3 regions of the Exiguobacterium sp. 17-1 genome follow, and region 3 is predicted to be linked to each of the others. Evidence: riboswitches for the same ligand, from Rfam matches in the RefSeq annotation. Region 3 holds a riboswitch; each other region holds the start of a gene.

Region 1 (5,960 bases), on a different contig from region 3:
GCACCATGAAGATGAAATCCTTTGCTCCTGAATTTATACGAAGAATAGGTGAATGCACATGCCAACTGAGAAAACTGACAAACCAGAACGTTCCTATACACTTGCTCAATTAAGCAACCTGACATTAAAAGATTTATATGAAATCGCAAAAACAAAAAACGTACCACAGTACCGTGAGGCTCGTAAGCGCGAATTGATGTTCAAAATTCTTAAAGCGCAAGCAGAATCCACCGGTCTTTATTTCCTCGAGGGGGTACTCGAAGTTATTCCCGGAAACCCACAGATGCAAAATGATGGCGGCTTCGGCTTCCTTCGTCCTATCAACTATTCGCAATCCTCTGAAGATATCTATATCGCCGCTTCACAAATCCGCCGCTTTAATCTCCGTAACGGAGACGTCGTGACTGGAAAGGTCCGACCGCCAAAAGAGAATGAACGGTTCCAAGGTCTTTTAAGTGTGGAAGCAGTCAATGGAGAAGCGCCGGACACGGCACGGAATCGTCTGTTCTTCCCGGCATTGACGCCGATTTATCCGGATCGCCTGATGCGACTTGAAACAGAACCGCGTCATTTGTCGGTCCGGGTGATGGATATGATTGCGCCGGTCGGGTTTGGCCAACGCGGTTTGATCGTCGCACCGCCTAAAGCCGGTAAGACTTCTCTATTAAAAGAAATCGCGAATTCGATTCAAGTGAATCACCCCGATGTCGAATTGATCATTCTATTGATTGATGAGCGCCCGGAGGAAGTGACGGACATCGAGCGGTCTGTTCCGGGAGCGGATGTCGTCAGTTCGACGTTTGACGAAACACCGGACAACCACGTCCGGATTTCGGAGCTTGTCCTTGAGCGGGCGATGCGTCTCGTCGAACATAAAAAAGATGTCGTTATCTTGATGGATTCGATTACACGTTTGACACGTGCTTACAACTTAACGGTTCCGCAAAGCGGACGAACGTTGTCCGGAGGGATCGATCCGGCCGCTTTCCATAAACCAAAACGCTTTTTCGGAGCCGCCCGGAACATCGAACACGGTGGCAGCCTGACGATTCTCGCGACAGCCCTCGTCGAGACCGGTTCCCGGATGGATGATGTCATCTATGAAGAGTTTAAAGGAACCGGCAACATGGAACTGCATCTAGACCGCAAGTTATCCGAGCGCCGGATCTTCCCGGCCATCGATATCCGGAAATCAGGAACACGGAAAGAAGAGTTGTTGTTACCGAAAGATCAACTCGACGCCCTGTGGACGATCCGCCGGACGATGAACGAGTCAAATGAGTTTGTCGACAGCTTCTTACGCAAGATTCGGGACACGAAAAATAACGAAGAATTTTTTGTTGAACTGAATAAAGAAAAGAAGAAACCCGTCCGGCGCGCGCCTGTTAAACCGCGTGTGACGAAAACCGACACAACGACTTGAAAATAGGTATTGCGGGTCGTGAAAAAATCGTTTAGTATAGGAAGGTAACTTACTCTGGCTCAGCAAATGAACCAGGGCGGAAGGAGAGAAAACAACCATGAAACAAGGAATTCACCCAAACTACAACAAAGTTGTATTTATGGACTCAACTACTGAGTACAAATTCTTGACTGGTTCTACACGTTCTTCGAACGAGACAATCACTTGGGAAGATGGAAACGAGTACCCACTCATCCGTGTGGATGTGTCTTCGGACTCGCACCCATTCTACACTGGTCGTCAAAAGTTCAACGCTGCAGACGGTCGTGTCGATCGCTTCAACAAAAAATACGGCCGCAAGTAATTGCGACTTCAGTATTAAAAAACAGCCTGTCTCCATCACTGGAGCAGGCTGTTTTTGTATAGACAGAACTTAGTACGGTACGCCAGATACGTTCTTAAGACGAAAGAGAGTCCGATTCCACCGGCAGCACCAATCAGATACGGGAGTGTATCCGGATTATTTGCAAAATGTTCCATGAGCAGACTGAAGGAAAAATGACGACCCAGGAAATAACCTGCCCCTAAAAAGATGCTGATCCAAATTAAAGCACCGGTATAAGCATAAGTAACGAAAATCCGGAACGGCATTTTCGAGACACCGGCAAAAAAAGCAGAGAGTTGACGGAGTCCGGGTATGTAATAACCGATAATGAGGACGGTTTTTCCGTAACGTAAAAATCCGGCTTCCGCTTTGAAAATATGTTTTTCAGAAATCCGTAACTTCGGAGCCATTCGATGCAATAATGGCATTCCGAGCTTTAGACCGAGGACATAGCTGATTGTCATACCGATACAGCTGCCGGCATAGGCAGCAAGAATCGTTCCGGCAAGCGGTAAATCACCATGGTGCATCCAGAATCCTGACATGACGAGTAATGTCTCGTCCGGAACAGGAAGACCAACGATTCCGCCGGCCAGCAGAACGGCGAGTCCGAACGCTCCATATTGGTGGAGGACTTCATGTAATATATGATGAATCGGAGTCACCTTCCTTCAAAGAAACTTCTCTTTCAGTGTACAGGAAATACATACCAGTTGAAATGAGAAGATGAAGAAAGTGGGGAATTTGGCACGGGTTTTTGATTTTTAGAAGTCAATCCTTTTTCTCAATTTAGATTCGGGCTATACTCGTTAAAGTGACTAATTTAGAGGACGGTGTTTACGATGATGCATGTGATCAATCAATATGGTTGGATTGAAGTGATTTGTGGAAGCATGTTTTCCGGCAAATCAGAAGAACTGATCCGTCGTGTCAGACGGGCACAGTATGGAAAGTTACCGGTTCAGGTGTTCAAGCCGGCAATCGATGACCGGTACCACGAGGAGCATGTCGTGTCGCACGTCGGCAATTCCGTCATCGCGATTCCGATGGCGACGAGTCGTGATGTCTATGCAGCAGTGGCGGAAGAAACACAAATCGTCGCCATTGACGAAGTTCAATTCTTTGACGACGAAATCGTCGCGGTCATCGAAGCACTGGCTCAAGATGGCAAACGCGTCATTTGTGCAGGACTCGATCAAGACTTTCGGGCGGAGCCATTCGGCAAGATGCCCGAATTGTTGGCACGTGCAGAATTCGTGACGAAATTACAGGCGATTTGTCTGTCGTGCGGAGATCCGGCATCGCGGACACAACGATTGATTGACGGGAAACCCGCAAACTACAATGATCCAATCATTTTGGTCGGGGCGTCTGAATCCTATGAACCACGTTGCCGCCATTGTCATCAAGTACCGGGCAAACCACAACCGTTACAGGAATGGAAAAAACAACAGCAGAATTGAGCATATCCGATTTGAAAAAGCGAACGATTCCTGGCAGTGAGGCCAAAGAATCGTTCGCTTTTTTTTATATCAACCGGTCCGTGTCAACTGGCTGAACTGCTCGACGAATCGTAAGGTTTCCCGAACAATTGTCTTTTGATCATAATCGAGTGTCGCAACATGGTACGAGTCAAGCAGACAATAACTGCGTTTATCCGCTGTGCCAATCGTCCGGTACAAATAATCCGAACAGGTTGGCGGGACGACGTGATCCTCGGCAGAATATAAAATAAGTGTCGGAATTTGAATCGTTGCTAAGTGTGGTCGCGTCTCATCGATGAGTCGCAACAGTTCTGAAGCGCAGACGGCGGGGACAAGATCATAGATGATTTCAAAAGCCGATTGTTTGATATCAGGGACACTTTCCGGAAGATAGACCGGACAATCGGTGAACGACAAGGCTTCGTAAGCAGGGACAGCCAAGGCGGCGTTGATGGTGATGATTCCTGCGACCGGGAGACCTTCAGCGGCGAGCGACAGGGCAAGTGTCGCGCCCATCGATTGTCCGACGATGAAGATTGATTCACACCGTGCGGCCAATTGTTCGAAGCCGTCACGTAAGCTCTGTTTCCAGTCGTCTGCCATCGTCGTTTCGAATTCCCGTACATCCGTCCCGTGACCGTGCAGGCGAGGCGCATAGACGGAGAAGCCATGTTCTGCGAACTGTTCTCCTACAGCCCGAACACTTTGCGGTGTTGCGTTAAAACCATGACAGAGCAAAATGCCGACGGATCCGCGTCCTAAGGAAAAGGCTTCTGCACCCGGTATAACAGGATAAACCATACTCATCATCTCGTCCTCCATTTCAAAAATAAAAACCCGTTTGGCTTTGGACGCAAACGAGTTTCTCGTGTGTATCATCCAAAGCAGCCGCTTTGCTGGTCGGAGCACCTTGCATAGTAGCAGGTTGCCGTGGAGTCCTAGAGCCAGGTCTCTCGTCCACTCTTGATATATCGTATAGGAATTGTCGGATTAATCATTGAGAAGATAATAGCATTGACGGAAATGAATTGTCAAACTCTCTTTAATGGCATCAAAATTTATGCAAGAATCCGGTTTGTCCCGGTACAACAATCGATATGGGTCATATGGTTTATTTTTGAAAATATGGTTGACCTTTAAAAGATCTTTCTGTAGTGTAAAAATTAGTTTTACGACATAAGTTCAACCGGCAACAACACACATACGAATTTCATACCGCAACACTTATCCAGAGAGGTGGAGGGACTGGCCCTACGAAACCTCGGCAACAGACTCATTATGAGCACTGTGCCAATTCCATCAGACAATTGTCTGAGAGATGAGTCGAGTGGATTCTGCCATTGTGCGGATCCAGGTCTCTTCTTGTTTCTTAAGAAGAGACCTTTTTTGTATTTTGAAGGGGGAAAAAGTGGTGATTACATTCAAAAATGTAAAAAAAATCTATGAAACAAATGACCAATCGATCGCTGCGTTGAACGGAGTGGATCTCGAAATCCGAAAAGGCGAAATCTTTGGTGTCATCGGTTTCAGCGGAGCCGGGAAAAGTTCCTTATTACGATGCGTCAACCTGCTCGAACGGCCGACATCCGGCAGCGTGACGGTCGATGGACAAGATTTGACAACCCTCTCGGCGAAGCAGCTGCGGGAGGCAAAACAACATATCGGAATGATCTTTCAGCATTTCAACCTGCTGGATTCGAATACAGTGTTTGCGAATGTCGCAAAACCGCTTGTCTTAAAAGGTGTCAAAAAAGAGGAAGTCAACCGGCGGGTCAGCGAACTACTGGACTTCGTCGATTTGGCAGATAAGGCCGATCATTATCCGGATCAGTTATCGGGCGGACAGAAACAACGGGTCGGAATCGCCCGGGCACTCGCGACCCAGCCGTCGGTCCTGTTGTGTGACGAGGCGACATCCGCCCTCGATCCCCAGACGACGCAACACATATTACGCCTGTTGAAACAGATTAATCAGGAATACGGCATCACGATTTTACTGATTACCCATGAGATGGGTGTCATCCGTGAGATTTGTGACCGTGTCGCCGTCATCGAAGCCGGTCAGCTGATTGAATCGGGTACCGTGTTCGATGTCTTCTCGAATCCACAGACGGCAACGGCAAAAAACTTCGTCCGCTCCGTCATGCAGGATGAAATTCCGGCATCGGTTCAAACCGTCATCGATCAACGGGATGCCGGACATCACATCTACAAAATCAACTTCCTCGGGGCAGGGACGGGGCAACCGCTCTTATCGCAAGTCGCGAAACGGTTTGATGTCGATCTCAACATCCTGCACGGTAGCATCACGGAACTGCAAAACATTCCGTTCGGCAGTCTGCTCGTTGAACTGATCGGCGACGCGACGGAAATCAAACGGGCATTGCATTACATTCATCAGTCGGATGTCGTCGTCGAGGAGGTGCTCGCGGATGTTAGTTAATTACACAGATATTTGGAATGCATTCCTGCAGACGTTGACGATGGTCGGACTGTCGTTACTTTTCTCGACATTAATCGGTTTACCGCTCGGCATTCTGCTCGTCGTCACACGTAAAGGGGCGTTGCTTGAACAAATTCCTTTCTTCAATGTCTTAAGCGGCATCGTCAACATCTTCCGGTCCGTCCCGTTCATTATCCTGCTCGTCGCGATCATTCCGCTGACACGCTTGATTGTCGGATCGTCGAT
Region 2 (5,960 bases), 170 kb from region 3:
TCAGTTGTTTTAATGTCGTGATGAACTCCGTCGCGATCGATGCCGGAAAACAGTTTGCGCCGATTGCTGCCAGTTGTGGATGCTCCCCTAACGCCTCGATACACTCACTTAACGGCGTTCCTTCACTGATATGTGTTGCGTCACGCAGGGAAAAAGCGAGCCAGGCCGATTGTTCCGGAAATTCTTCGAGCAGTCGGAACAGCACTTTTGCTTCCTGCAAGGACGGAATCGTCTCAAATGCTAACACGTCCGCCCCTGCTTCAATCAACGCTTCAAGCCGTGGACGGTGAAATGCTTCGAGCTGCGCATCGTCGACTCCGTAATGACCGACATACTCAGATCCGTCCGATAAGTAGGCACCATAAGGACCAATCGATCCTGCAATCAGAGCGTGATCCGCTGCCTGTCCGGTTTCCGCACGCGCCTGTTGTGCCAGGTACACCGTTTGTTTGATCAGTTCAACCGCTTCCCCTTCTTTAATTCCCCGACTGCCGAATCCGGTGACACTTGCTTGATAACTCGACGTAATGGCACAATCTGCTCCAATCTTAAAATAATCCGCATGGACCCGGTGAATCTGTTCCGGTTCTTCAAGCAGGACCCGTGCCGACCACAGCGGGTCGTCGAGATTACTCCCGTGACGCTCGAGTTCCGTCGCTAATGCTCCGTCCAATAAAATATAAGGCTGTTTTTTTAATAATTCCTCAACTGGATTGTTGTTCTTTGACATCTTCCACACTCCGTTTCCATGATGTTTTCGTTAGATGATGAATGATGTAACAGACTGCGATAAAAGGAACACCAAAATAAAGGGCGACCCGTTGCGTCGGATCAAAGGCGATGCCGATTAAAGAAGCCAGGCACATCAAAAAAGATAAAATCGGTACAAACGGATACCAGGGCGTCCGGTAGACCAAATCGCTGACATCATGTCCCTCTTGCAGATACCGTTTGCGGAACATGAACTGTGAGGCACTGATGCTCATCCAGACGACGACGACTGCCAGTCCCGAGATCGAGACAAGAGCAATGTAGACGGAACCCGGGGCATAGACACTGGAAAATAAGGCAAGCAGACCACCGATCATACTGAAGAGAACGGCACGTGTCGGGACTCCGCTTGCATTTAATTTAGAAAAGAACGGCGTAATCATCCGTTGATCGGATAAAGACCATAACATCCGTGAAGCGGCATACAGACCGGAGTTCGCTGCCGACAAAATCGCCGTCAGGATGACGAAGTTCATGATGTCGGCTGCAAACGGGAGACCGATCCGTTCGAACACGGCAACGAACGGACTTTCGAGCACTCCTTTTGAGTCGTTTGGTAAAAGAATCGCGAGCACAATGATCGTTCCGACAAAAAATAGCACCAGCCGGAAGACAGTCGTTCGAATGGCCAGCGGCACCGTTCGTTTCGGATCAACGGCTTCACCTGCCGCAATCCCGATCAACTCTGTTCCGGAATAGGCAAAGTTGACCGCGAGCATGGTCATCAAGATGGCGAATGCTCCGTTTGGAAACAGTCCACCCTCCGTCAAAGGAGCAAGCATCGGAGCCTGCGATCCATCGGCAAGCGGTAAAAATCCGACGATCGCCGCTGTCCCCAGGACGATGAACACTAAAATCGTCAGCACCTTGACGGCGGAAAACCAAAATTCGACTTCTGCGAACAACCGAACCGTCAAGACATTGATTCCTAAAATCATAACGACGAATAGCGCGCTGAACAGCCAGACCGGAACGTCCGGGAACCAGCGTTGCATCAACAAGCCGGCTGCCGTGAATTCCGACCCGAGGGCGACCGTCCACGTCAACCAGTAGAGCCATGCCACCGTATAACCGGTTCCGGATCCGATGTACTTCGTCGCATAACTATGAAAGGCGCCAGTTTCCGGCATATGTACTGCTAACTCTCCCAAACACAGCATGACGAGATATACGGCAAGCGCTCCGACCAAGTACGATAAAATCGTTCCGACACGCCCCGCCTGCTCCAGCGTATAACCTGTACTTAAAAATAATCCCGTCCCGATGACACCGCCAAGTGACAGCATGACGATATGCCGGGATTCCATTTTCCGACGAAACGTTCCTTCTTTCATTGCTACTCCACACTCCTCTTTCTCTCATAAAATAAAAAAACGCACCCACATACATGGGTGCGTCGGTCGACAATCAAAAGAAGCTTATCGATCGGGTACGACACCCGCAGGAATTAGCACAGTATCTTTCGACCTGTTGCTGAGGCTTCAAAGGGCCAGTCCCTCCACCTCTCTGGATAAGAATGTAATTTTTCATAACAGTACCAACCCTGTTTTGAATTGTCAACACAATTCAGAATTTATCATGTAAAAAAAACGCCTTACACCAAAATGGTATAAGACGTCCGTGGTTTATTTCTTCGCAAACAAATCAGCTGTCTTCAATGCCATCCGAACCGCTTTCCGGTTCAATGTGCCTTGTTGATGCTTCATTTCTTTTGTTTGACTGTTCAACTTGCCTTGAAGCGATTTGATTTTTTTATCTTTTTCAGCCATTTTTGCTTTATCGCGTTTTTGAGCTGCCACGATTTTTTGCTCTTCTGCTGGGAAGTATGATTCAAAACGTGAAACAGCTTCTTCGATACTAATTCCTGTGATTGGTTTAACGACTGGGAGCAACTCTGCTTTTGCCATTTCACGGTCAAACGGAACGTTCTCAGGGTAGTTCGTTTCTTTATAAATGTGCTCTAAATCATTTGTGTTCAAGAAATCAACGAAGTTATCGAAGTTACGTGCTTGAACACGTGTTGGACTCTGGAAGTCAGCCGACTCAATTACATCTGACAAACGTGTGCTGTCTGTGATGTCATTTGCCCAGATGTGTGTCAATTGGTGATAATCCGTTAATTCACGCATCCGTGCATCTTTCGGAATCAGGATACTTGGTGTTCCGGCAAGTGTTGCCGTAATGTTACCGTGAAGACGTGCTCCGAAGCTGAAGTCAGCTTCTTTTAAAAAGTCGATCCATGTCTGTGCATTCAAGAAGAAGCGGACACGGTCGTTCATGTAAGTCGGATCCGACATTTTGACCGGATAGTTCGTGACAGATAAGTCAGCAATCGGATGTGTGCCTGTGTACGTCAAACGTAACTCTTTCATCCATTGCGGGATGAAGTAATGGTTCGGGTACTCTTCCATTCCGCGTGTGATGAAGTTAAGGACGTTTTGTGGTGCGAGACGTGACGAGTTGACACCGATCATCGAATCTTTTGTGATGTTCGTTTCACGAATTTTCAAGTCACGACCAAATGCATACATCGACGGGCAACCGATGACTTTGTGATCGATTCCTTCGCGGAAACCAAGACGCGTCAAGTATTTTGATGTGATTTCGCCGCGAAGTCCAAGCATGCTTGAGCGCTCTAGGACTGCGCTGACAAACGCTTTAACATCTTCATCGAATGAGAAACCGTCGTTTAAATTCGCCTCAAACGGTGCGCGTAAACCGACGCCGATGACGACGACCGGAATCTTTAATTTTTTAATCAATTTTGTATATTTACGAAGTGTCGGAACGAATTCTTTACGGAATGCGTCAGCGAGTGGGATGACATATAGATCGAAGTTCGCGTTGATCTCATCTGCACGCTCTTCTTCATAGTAGTAGTAATCTGGTGTAATCGTCGTGCCCTCTGTCATCAAGGTGCGGAAAATACTGTATTGATAAATCAGGTTTCCGACGTTCCCTCCGATTGAGTTATGCTTCATCAAATATTCTGCGTCGAACTGTTCAAACGGTGTCATACCCGCACGGATAATAATACGTTTCATGTAAAATAATTCCCCTCTCGCTTCTGTTTTCATTTTAAAAAATATAAAATATATTTTGGTTTTTAACCATCTTGTCTTTTCAAGAATAGTTGAATGCAATTCAGCAAGTCAACGAATAGCTGAAAATTACACATTATTGCGGATTATAAAAAACTAAATACAGCCTGATAAATATTCCCTATATAGAAACTAGTTAAACGTCTTTTCTAGATAAACGATAAATTTCGAGATTCGCATAAATTGCCGGTAACAACACCTGCGTCGGCCCGTCTTTCGAAAGAAGTGTTCCGAATAGATGGGCCGACTCGACTTCGCTGCCTTTCTCCATATCACGTTGTAAGGAGGATTTCATCGTTTCAGCCATTTGTGCGATCTGTTGCTGTTGTACCTGCTCAATCTCATCACTGAATACGGCGCCTTGCCGTTCCATTGCTTCTTTGGCTTCCGTTGCCAGGCGGCGAATCATCGTCATCCCTTCCTCCCGCGAACGAATTGGACCAATTGCTGAGCGGAAGAGCGATGTCACACCGGAAAACGTCGTGATGAACAGATACTTATTCCACATATCGCGGGTGATTGTATCTGAATAGTTGATTGGAGCTGCTGTTCCGGTCAAATGCTGTTTCAATTCTTCCAAGCGGTCTGTGCATGTTCCCGGCAATGGACCAAATAACAGATGGTGTGACGGACTTGTCTGAAGGATATGCCCTTGTGCATCAAGTGTCGATTCAATAAAGCAGAGTCCGCCCAGCACACGCTGTTCTCCGAACCGGTCCACTAACTGTTTCAGATGTGACATGCCATTTAAAAGCGGCAGGATATATGTATGTTCCGAAACAAAAGGTTCGATATCTTGCAACACCTGTTCCAGGTGATAGGCTTTCGTCGACAAGATGATGACGTCGAACGTTTCATCCGCCCCTGCTTCAATTAAGCGCGGCGTAAAATCGATATCACCATGCAGACTGTTAATTACGAGTCCGGATGTTTTCAGCTCCCGCAATCTTCGTTCCCGGACTAAAAATGTGACGTCTTCCCCTTTTTCTGCCAGGCGTCCCCCAAAATATCCACCAACTGCACCGGCACCAACCACTAAAATCTTCATTTCATCCCCTCCATCTGACTGATTCATTCATCTCTTTTACATGCTTTCGTTCTTTAGCCTATCACATCAGAAAGCTGTGATTCAGGAAAGATGACAATTTAATTAAAGCGCTTGCATTTTGTTTTCCGTCGTTTATACTACTTGTATACAAGTATACTTATCTAACAAAGAGGGTGTTTTTTTATGTCTGATCTTTTATACCCGATTAAATGGTTATCAAAAGCATCCGCCGGTGATCGTGTCGCCCATGAACTGCGCATGCGGATCATTTCCGGCAAGATCGAGAGCGGTACCGTCTTATCTGAAAACAAATTAGCCGCTGATTTTTCCGTCAGCCGATCTCCTGTCCGGGATGCCCTGAAGGTGTTGGCGTCAGAACGCATCATCCGGCTGGAACGGATGGGCGCCGTCGTCGTCGGACTATCCAAACAAGACATCCAGGAAATTTACGATGTCCGGCTGTTAATCGAAACGTTCGTTTTTGAGCGAATCGTTAAGATGGATCGCCAGGACCTGGTTCGTGAACTGAGTAAAGTGCTCGAAATGATGAAGATTGCCATCAAGTATAAGGATGCGGATGAGTTTTCTTATCAAGACGTCTTGTTCCATGAAACGATCATCCGATCGATTGATCACGGATATGTCAGCATGATGTGGCAGAATCTCAAACCCGTCATGGAAAGCTTCATCTTATTGTCGATGCGTCAGCGTCTGGACGATGATATCGAAGATTTCGAACGGATTCTCGAGAACCATGCACTCTACATCGAAGCCATCGAGACCGGCGATCGTAAACGGATGATCGCTTCCCTGCATCAGAACTTTGATGATGTACAGGAAGTTGAGGATTTATGGAAATCGCAACAACTGATGACGAAGGGAGTAGAGCCACATGACTGAATACATGTTAGGAATCGATATCGGAACGACAAGTACAAAAGCAGTGCTCTTTACGACAAAAGGGGAAGTCATCGGACAAACGAATGTCGGTTATCCGCTGCACACGCCGAATCGCTCGACGGCAGAACAGGATCCGGAAG
Region 3 (5,960 bases):
TTGCCGAAAACACGCGATGTTGGATTTCCTGTTCGGTTTCAAGTCCCGGTACACGCTCCGTATCATTCGCTTGAACGGCTTCGTAGATTCCGGCGACAGGCTGTCCAGATGCAACGCCAAATTCCCGTTCAACCAACCGTTCATCCGTCTCCGTCACATCCAGTCCGATCGAACGTCCGATGATTTCTGCCGTCTCGACTGCCCGCGATAAGGGGCTCGAAATCAAGACGTCCCATTTTTCTTCTGCCAGGTAAGCAGCACTCATTCCAGCCTGCCACCGCCCAGTTTCATTAAGAGGGATGTCCTCCCGTCCTTGAATCCGCTCGTTTAAATTCCAATCCGTCTGACCATGACGCACTAAACAAATTTCTGTCATTTCACTGTCTCCTTCAAAAGAAATATCACTGATTGTATCATGTTTTCTTTTTTAATGAAGGGTCTCCCGGGGTGGCAAAGCCAGGACCTGACAGCTGAACGCTTCAATCCGTTCCAGCAACCGTTCGATTTTTAACGGATTTTCGGTTTGAGCAAAGCTCGCCAGTGAATGCGTGCCGTTCGGGAAGGAAAACAGCCGGACATCGGCTCCGACATCGGCTCCTTTTTCAACAAAATGTAGCGCTTGTGTAAAAGGGACAATCGGGTCTTTTTTTCCGTGCAATAACATGATCGGCGGTGAGTCCGCTGTCAGATGCGTTACCGGTGAAACACGTGTCATGAGTTCCCGCCATTCTTCCCGCCCTCCCCCATAAAACTTGATGTGGGCAATCCACGTTTGAATGAACTTGAACAGGAGAAAATTTGTCGGAGGATACAAGGCAATGACACCACTGATCAACGGGAGGCGTTCGGCTGTTTGTTCGCCGATGAATTCCATCGGGGCAAGTGCCGTCGTCAGCATTAACGCGGCACCGGCCGAGTCTCCCCACAACACCATTCGTCCCCGCATAATCCGTAAATCATCCGCTTCCTGATTTAAGAAACACAGCGCATCTCGAACATCTTCCAGATTATCCGGAAAATAGCTACCGTCCTCAAACAACCGATAATCGATGCTGCAAACTGCGATTCCGAGTTCCAAGAAACGTTCCACAATTGGTGTAAAGCAAAAGATATCATCCCGATTTCCTCTAACGAAGGCTCCCCCATGCGCATAAATCGCAACCGGGAAGGGACCATCACCCGGTGGATAATATAAATCCAACTTCAGTTCTTGTTCATTGACGGTTTTATACAAAGTCGTCCGGGGCGCGAGTTGGACTTCCGACAGCGGAAGGGCCGGTTCCGTCCAGCGCAATAAAGCACCGTAGTTGTTCCAGATACTCGCCCCGGCAGCAGCCGTCGTCAAGATCGCCGCTCCTCCCATCAGCCAAGCAGTTTCCCGTTTCACCTCATCACCTCCAAAGCTTACTCTTGATTTCTGATCTTATTAGTCTTCTACCCGATTTATTTAGAAGCCGAACGTCTTCCCCGACTGGTACTTGACGCTTCGTTTTGGATTCGTTATAGTGAAAAGGTTCAAATCGGAATAATTACGTTTTAATATTTTTTGGAGGTTTTATTCATATGAAAAAATTAATTTCTGCTTTCACGGTTGCCTTTGCCAGTGCTGCTGTCCTTGCCGCCTGCGGTTCTTCCGAATCCGATCAAGGTGCGACCAATCAAAAGCTTCGCGTCTATACATCGACGTTCGCTACTGCGGCCATCGCCAAGGAAATTGGCGGAACGGACATCGACGTCCAGATGATCGTACCTCCAGGGGCAGATCCGCATTCGTACGAACCGACGTCTAAACAACTGACGGAAATCGCACAAGGTGATCTGTTCCTCTTAACCGGGACGACGCTTGAGCCGTACTCGAAAAAAATCAAAGCCAGTCTTAAAGGCAACGATGTCCGCTTCGTCGAGACCAGCAAAGGAATCGAACTGCTGGAAGCGAATGCCACGCTTCATGAGCATGAAGGACATACCGGCGAACATGCGGAAGAAGGACATGATCACGGCAAATTTGACCCGCATGTCTGGCTCGATCCGAACAATGCCAAAGTGATGGCGCAATCGATTACGACGGCGCTCGCTAAAGAGGTACCTGATAAAAAAGCAGCGTTCGAGAAAAATCTCACCGCCTTCAATACCCAGGCAGATGATCTTGATCAAAACCTGCAACAGGCCGTTAATAAGGGATCGAAAAAAGAATTACTCGTCACACATGCGGCTTACGGATATTTAGCAGAACGCTACGGTTTCTCGCAATTACCGATTGCCGGTATCTCACCGTCGGACGAGCCTTCGCAAAAGCAACTGGCGGCGATCGTCAAGGAAGCTAAGTTACACGACTTGAAGTATATCGCTTTCGAAGAAACGGTTTCTCCGAAAGTCGCCCGTGTCATCCAACAGGAAATCGGAGCGGAAGCGATTACGATTCACAACCTCGAGTCCGTCACGAAAGAGCAGCAAAAGACTTCCTATTTTGACTTGATGAATGAAAATGTAGCGACACTCAAACAAGCACTGCAGTGAAGTAGTGTTGACATGCATTAAAAGATACGTTACGGTAGAAAACGTATTTCAGACAATTAAATGACTTCTTTTTATCGCGAGAGACGGAGGGACTGGCCCGATGATGTTTCGGCAGCGGACGATTAAATCGTACTGTGCCAAATCCAGCAAGCTGAGGCTTGAGAGATAAGAAGAGCGTCTTTTTCAGTAAAGACCTCCTTCTTTCTTGCGAAGGAGTCTTTTTTTGTACACGTAGAAAAGGAGTGATTTTATGAACGAGACGATTACACCGAACAAATGGGCACTTCTACCGTTGCTTGTCTTTTTAGTTCTTTTTATCGGTGCCGGAATTTTTTACAATGATTTTTACAAATTCCCGATTCTGATTGCTGCTTTGATTGCCTTGATTTTTGCGGCGGTCACAACAAAGGGCAGCATCAATCAAACCGTGGAACGGATTGCGACGGGGGCCGGAAATCCGGACATCATGATTATGGTCTTTATCTTCCTACTCGCCGGTGCCTTTTCTGGAACGGCAGATGCAATCGGCGCAATTGAAGCGACCGTCAATGCATCATTAACATTTTTACCCCCGTCCCTCTTGATGAGCGGACTGTTCATCATCGCCGCCTTCATCTCGATGGCGATGGGTACTTCCACCGGTACAATCGCAGCACTTGCACCGATTGCTCTCGGAATCCATGAAGCAACCGGTGTCAATGTCGCAATTGCCGCAGCAGCTGTCGTCGGTGGTGCAATGTTCGGCGATAACTTGTCGTTCATTTCCGATACAACGATTGCAGCGGTACGGACGCAAAAAACCAACATGCGCGATAAATTCCGAACCAACTTCATGATCGTCTTGCCGGCAGCAATCCTGACGGTCATCATCTTGGCTTTCGTCTCAGGTACAGGAGACGTCGTCGAAGCAAAAGCGTTTGAGTTTTATAAATTGATTCCGTATCTGTCTGTCATCGTCCTCGCCTTGTTTGGTGTCAACGTCATCCTCGTCTTAGTCGGCGGAACCGTTTTGACGGGAATCATCGGTATGATTGACGGAAGCTTCGGCTTAAGCGGCTTCGTCCTGTCGATGTCTGAAGGATTGATGGGGATGGCAGAAATTTCGATTTTGACGTTATTAATGGGCGGACTCGTCAGCCTAATCACCTTTAACGGCGGGATTGCTTACCTGAAAGAAACGCTGACGCGGAAAATCTCACAACGCCGCGGTGCGGAATTCAGTATGGCGGCACTCGTCAGTGCAACGAATCTCGCGACAGCGAACAATACGATTTCGATTCTTGTCGCCGGACCACTCGCTGCGGAAATCGCCGATACGTATGATATTGATCGGAAGAAATCCGCCAGTATTCTCGACATCTTCTCGTGCGGTATCCAAGGAATTATCCCTTACGGAGCCCAGTTGCTGATTGCAGCGGAATTAACGAAAACGGCTTCCCCGGAACTGATTCCCTATCTGTTTTATCCGTTCCTGCTTTTCGTTTGCGGATCTCTTGCCATCGTCTTCGGCTTCCCGCGTCGAAAAACAGCTGATGTGCGTAAAAAAAATGTTTCGTAAAAAATACAAGACCCGTCGCTTTTGCGACGGGTCTTGTATTGACTTATTTTTTCTGGTCTTGGCGGTTGAGAATGAAATACGCAATCGCCGGAAGCGGGAACTGAATTAGTCCAGCGCCTCCCCAAACCCACGGATTACGCCCAGTCTTCCGGGCACCGAGGAACAAGAATGTCGCTTGCGCCCCCAACAGTGCCGCGATACCGGCCCATACACCTTTTGGTACGTTTTTAACAGCTCGTTTCATACAAAATACACCTCTTTCCCTCTAGGGATTTACCCTCCTCTTTTCGCTTTCTAACCGGCTTTTTCCTCCCTTGAGCGTTGAAACGGACGTTCTTGCTTGTTCATGCTAAACTAAACGAGCAATTCCATATTCTCGTTTCATTAAAGGAGGAGTATACACATGCAATACGCAAAACTTTCAAATGGTGTCACAATTCCACAAATCGGATTCGGTGTCTGGCAAGTCGATGAAGAGACGGAAGCACCGGCTGCCGTCGCAGAAGCCATTCGTGTCGGTTACCGTCATATTGATACGGCTGCCGTTTACAAAAACGAACGTGGTGTTGCCAAAGGAATTAAAGAAAGCGGCGTGAACCGTGAAGATCTCTTCTTAACGTCTAAAGTATGGAACGATGATATTCGTGCCGGACGAACTAAAGAAGCCTTCGCAGAGTCACTGGAACGTCTTGAGACCGACTACCTTGATCTCTATCTGATCCACTGGCCGGTTGAAGGATATATCGAAGCCTGGAAAGCCATGGTTGAGCTTTACGAAGCCGGAAAGATTAAAGCAATCGGTGTATCGAACTTTAAAGAACATCACCTTGATACACTTGCTGAAGAAGGATTAATGACACCTATGATCAATCAGGTCGAACTTCATCCGCAACTTCCGCAACATGAACTGCATGAATACTTGCAGGACAACGGTATTCAAGTTGAAGCGTGGAGCCCACTCATGCAAGGAAAATTCCTCGAAATCAACGACTTCAAGGAAATTGCCGAAAAACACGGTAAGTCCCCTTCACAAGTCGTCTTACGCTGGCACCTGGATAACGGCATCGTTGCCCTTCCGAAATCGGTCACACCTGAACGGATTGCGGAAAACTTTGACGTCTTTGATTTCCAACTCGATGCCGATGATCTCGAAAAGATTGATCGTTTGGCAACGGACGTTCGTCTTGGACCAGATCCAGACGAAATCGACTTTTAAGCATCGACTTTACACATACAGGAAAGAGAGGCGGATGTCACATCCCCCTCTCTTTTTCTATATGGAGTTGTACAAGGAAATCCTTATACATAATAGACGAGAATCGTATCCTGCGCTTCTTCCGCCTGGTGAAAATAGGTGCGTAGATTCCCGAATTGTTCCCAAACCTCATCGAATTCACCTTGCCGGCCGGCTTCCTGATAAATGACTTCAAGCGCTTGTCGATCAAAGTTCCGCATGACCTCCGACGAAATGATGAGAAGCGGTAAGGGAAGGATACCGACGATCGCTGCATGCTCTTCATTGACAATCAGCTCTTCACCGACGATTGCCCGTCCCAGATTGTAATGGGTCTCCTGATCAATGAAGATATCGATTTGACTCATTAATTGATAAAGTGATGTCGTCTCCTCGAGTGCAAATAACTGTTCATGATCAGGTTGTGTTTCATGGATGAATAAAATCCAGTCCATGATGATATGTGGATCATCGCCAAACGAATCCCAAACGGCATCCGCGACTCGAACATAATGTACGTTCTCCATCCTCCCCCTCCTTTCCGACCGTTTTTTTTAGTATTCCCATTTTTGTACCGCTTTAGTAACGATTATCAAAATCTCTCCAGACAAAAAAAGGACCAGATGACTCTGATCCTTCTCGCGTTAAATC

The links. Region 3 has a riboswitch for S-adenosylmethionine ahead of MUN34_RS12760 (Na+/H+ antiporter NhaC family protein). Riboswitches for the same ligand answer to the same signal wherever they lie in the genome.
Region 1: another riboswitch for S-adenosylmethionine. It lies ahead of MUN34_RS00410 (alpha/beta hydrolase); the one in region 3 lies ahead of MUN34_RS12760 (Na+/H+ antiporter NhaC family protein).
Region 2: another riboswitch for S-adenosylmethionine. It lies ahead of MUN34_RS13600 (amino acid permease); the one in region 3 lies ahead of MUN34_RS12760 (Na+/H+ antiporter NhaC family protein).

What each region holds. Positions count from the first base shown of each region.
Region 1 is NZ_JALIGJ010000001.1:68,743-74,702, forward strand. Features, by position in the region: gene rho (transcription termination factor Rho) at 59-1,423, shown strand; gene MUN34_RS00395 (type B 50S ribosomal protein L31) at 1,521-1,766, shown strand; gene MUN34_RS00400 (DedA family protein) at 1,802-2,452, opposite strand; gene MUN34_RS00405 (thymidine kinase) at 2,630-3,250, shown strand; gene MUN34_RS00410 (alpha/beta hydrolase) at 3,320-4,078, opposite strand; SAM riboswitch class I at 4,141-4,244, opposite strand; SAM riboswitch class I at 4,493-4,596, shown strand; gene MUN34_RS00415 (methionine ABC transporter ATP-binding protein) at 4,683-5,714, shown strand; gene MUN34_RS00420 (methionine ABC transporter permease) at 5,704-5,960, shown strand, end outside.
Region 2 is NZ_JALIGJ010000005.1:183,574-189,533, forward strand. Features, by position in the region: gene mmuM (homocysteine S-methyltransferase) at 1-730, opposite strand, end outside; gene MUN34_RS13600 (amino acid permease) at 705-2,105, opposite strand; SAM riboswitch class I at 2,187-2,288, opposite strand; gene MUN34_RS13605 (polysaccharide pyruvyl transferase family protein) at 2,397-3,815, opposite strand; gene MUN34_RS13610 (ketopantoate reductase family protein) at 4,009-4,920, opposite strand; gene MUN34_RS13615 (GntR family transcriptional regulator) at 5,104-5,820, shown strand; gene gntK (gluconokinase) at 5,813-5,960, shown strand, end outside.
Region 3 is NZ_JALIGJ010000005.1:13,175-19,134, forward strand. Features, by position in the region: gene MUN34_RS12745 (histidine phosphatase family protein) at 1-376, opposite strand, end outside; gene MUN34_RS12750 (alpha/beta hydrolase) at 428-1,387, opposite strand; gene MUN34_RS12755 (metal ABC transporter solute-binding protein, Zn/Mn family) at 1,564-2,517, shown strand; SAM riboswitch class I at 2,586-2,689, shown strand; gene MUN34_RS12760 (Na+/H+ antiporter NhaC family protein) at 2,768-4,075, shown strand; gene MUN34_RS12765 (hypothetical protein) at 4,119-4,319, opposite strand; gene MUN34_RS12770 (aldo/keto reductase) at 4,479-5,291, shown strand; gene MUN34_RS12775 (hypothetical protein) at 5,375-5,836, opposite strand; gene MUN34_RS12780 (alanine/glycine:cation symporter family protein) at 5,954-5,960, opposite strand, start outside.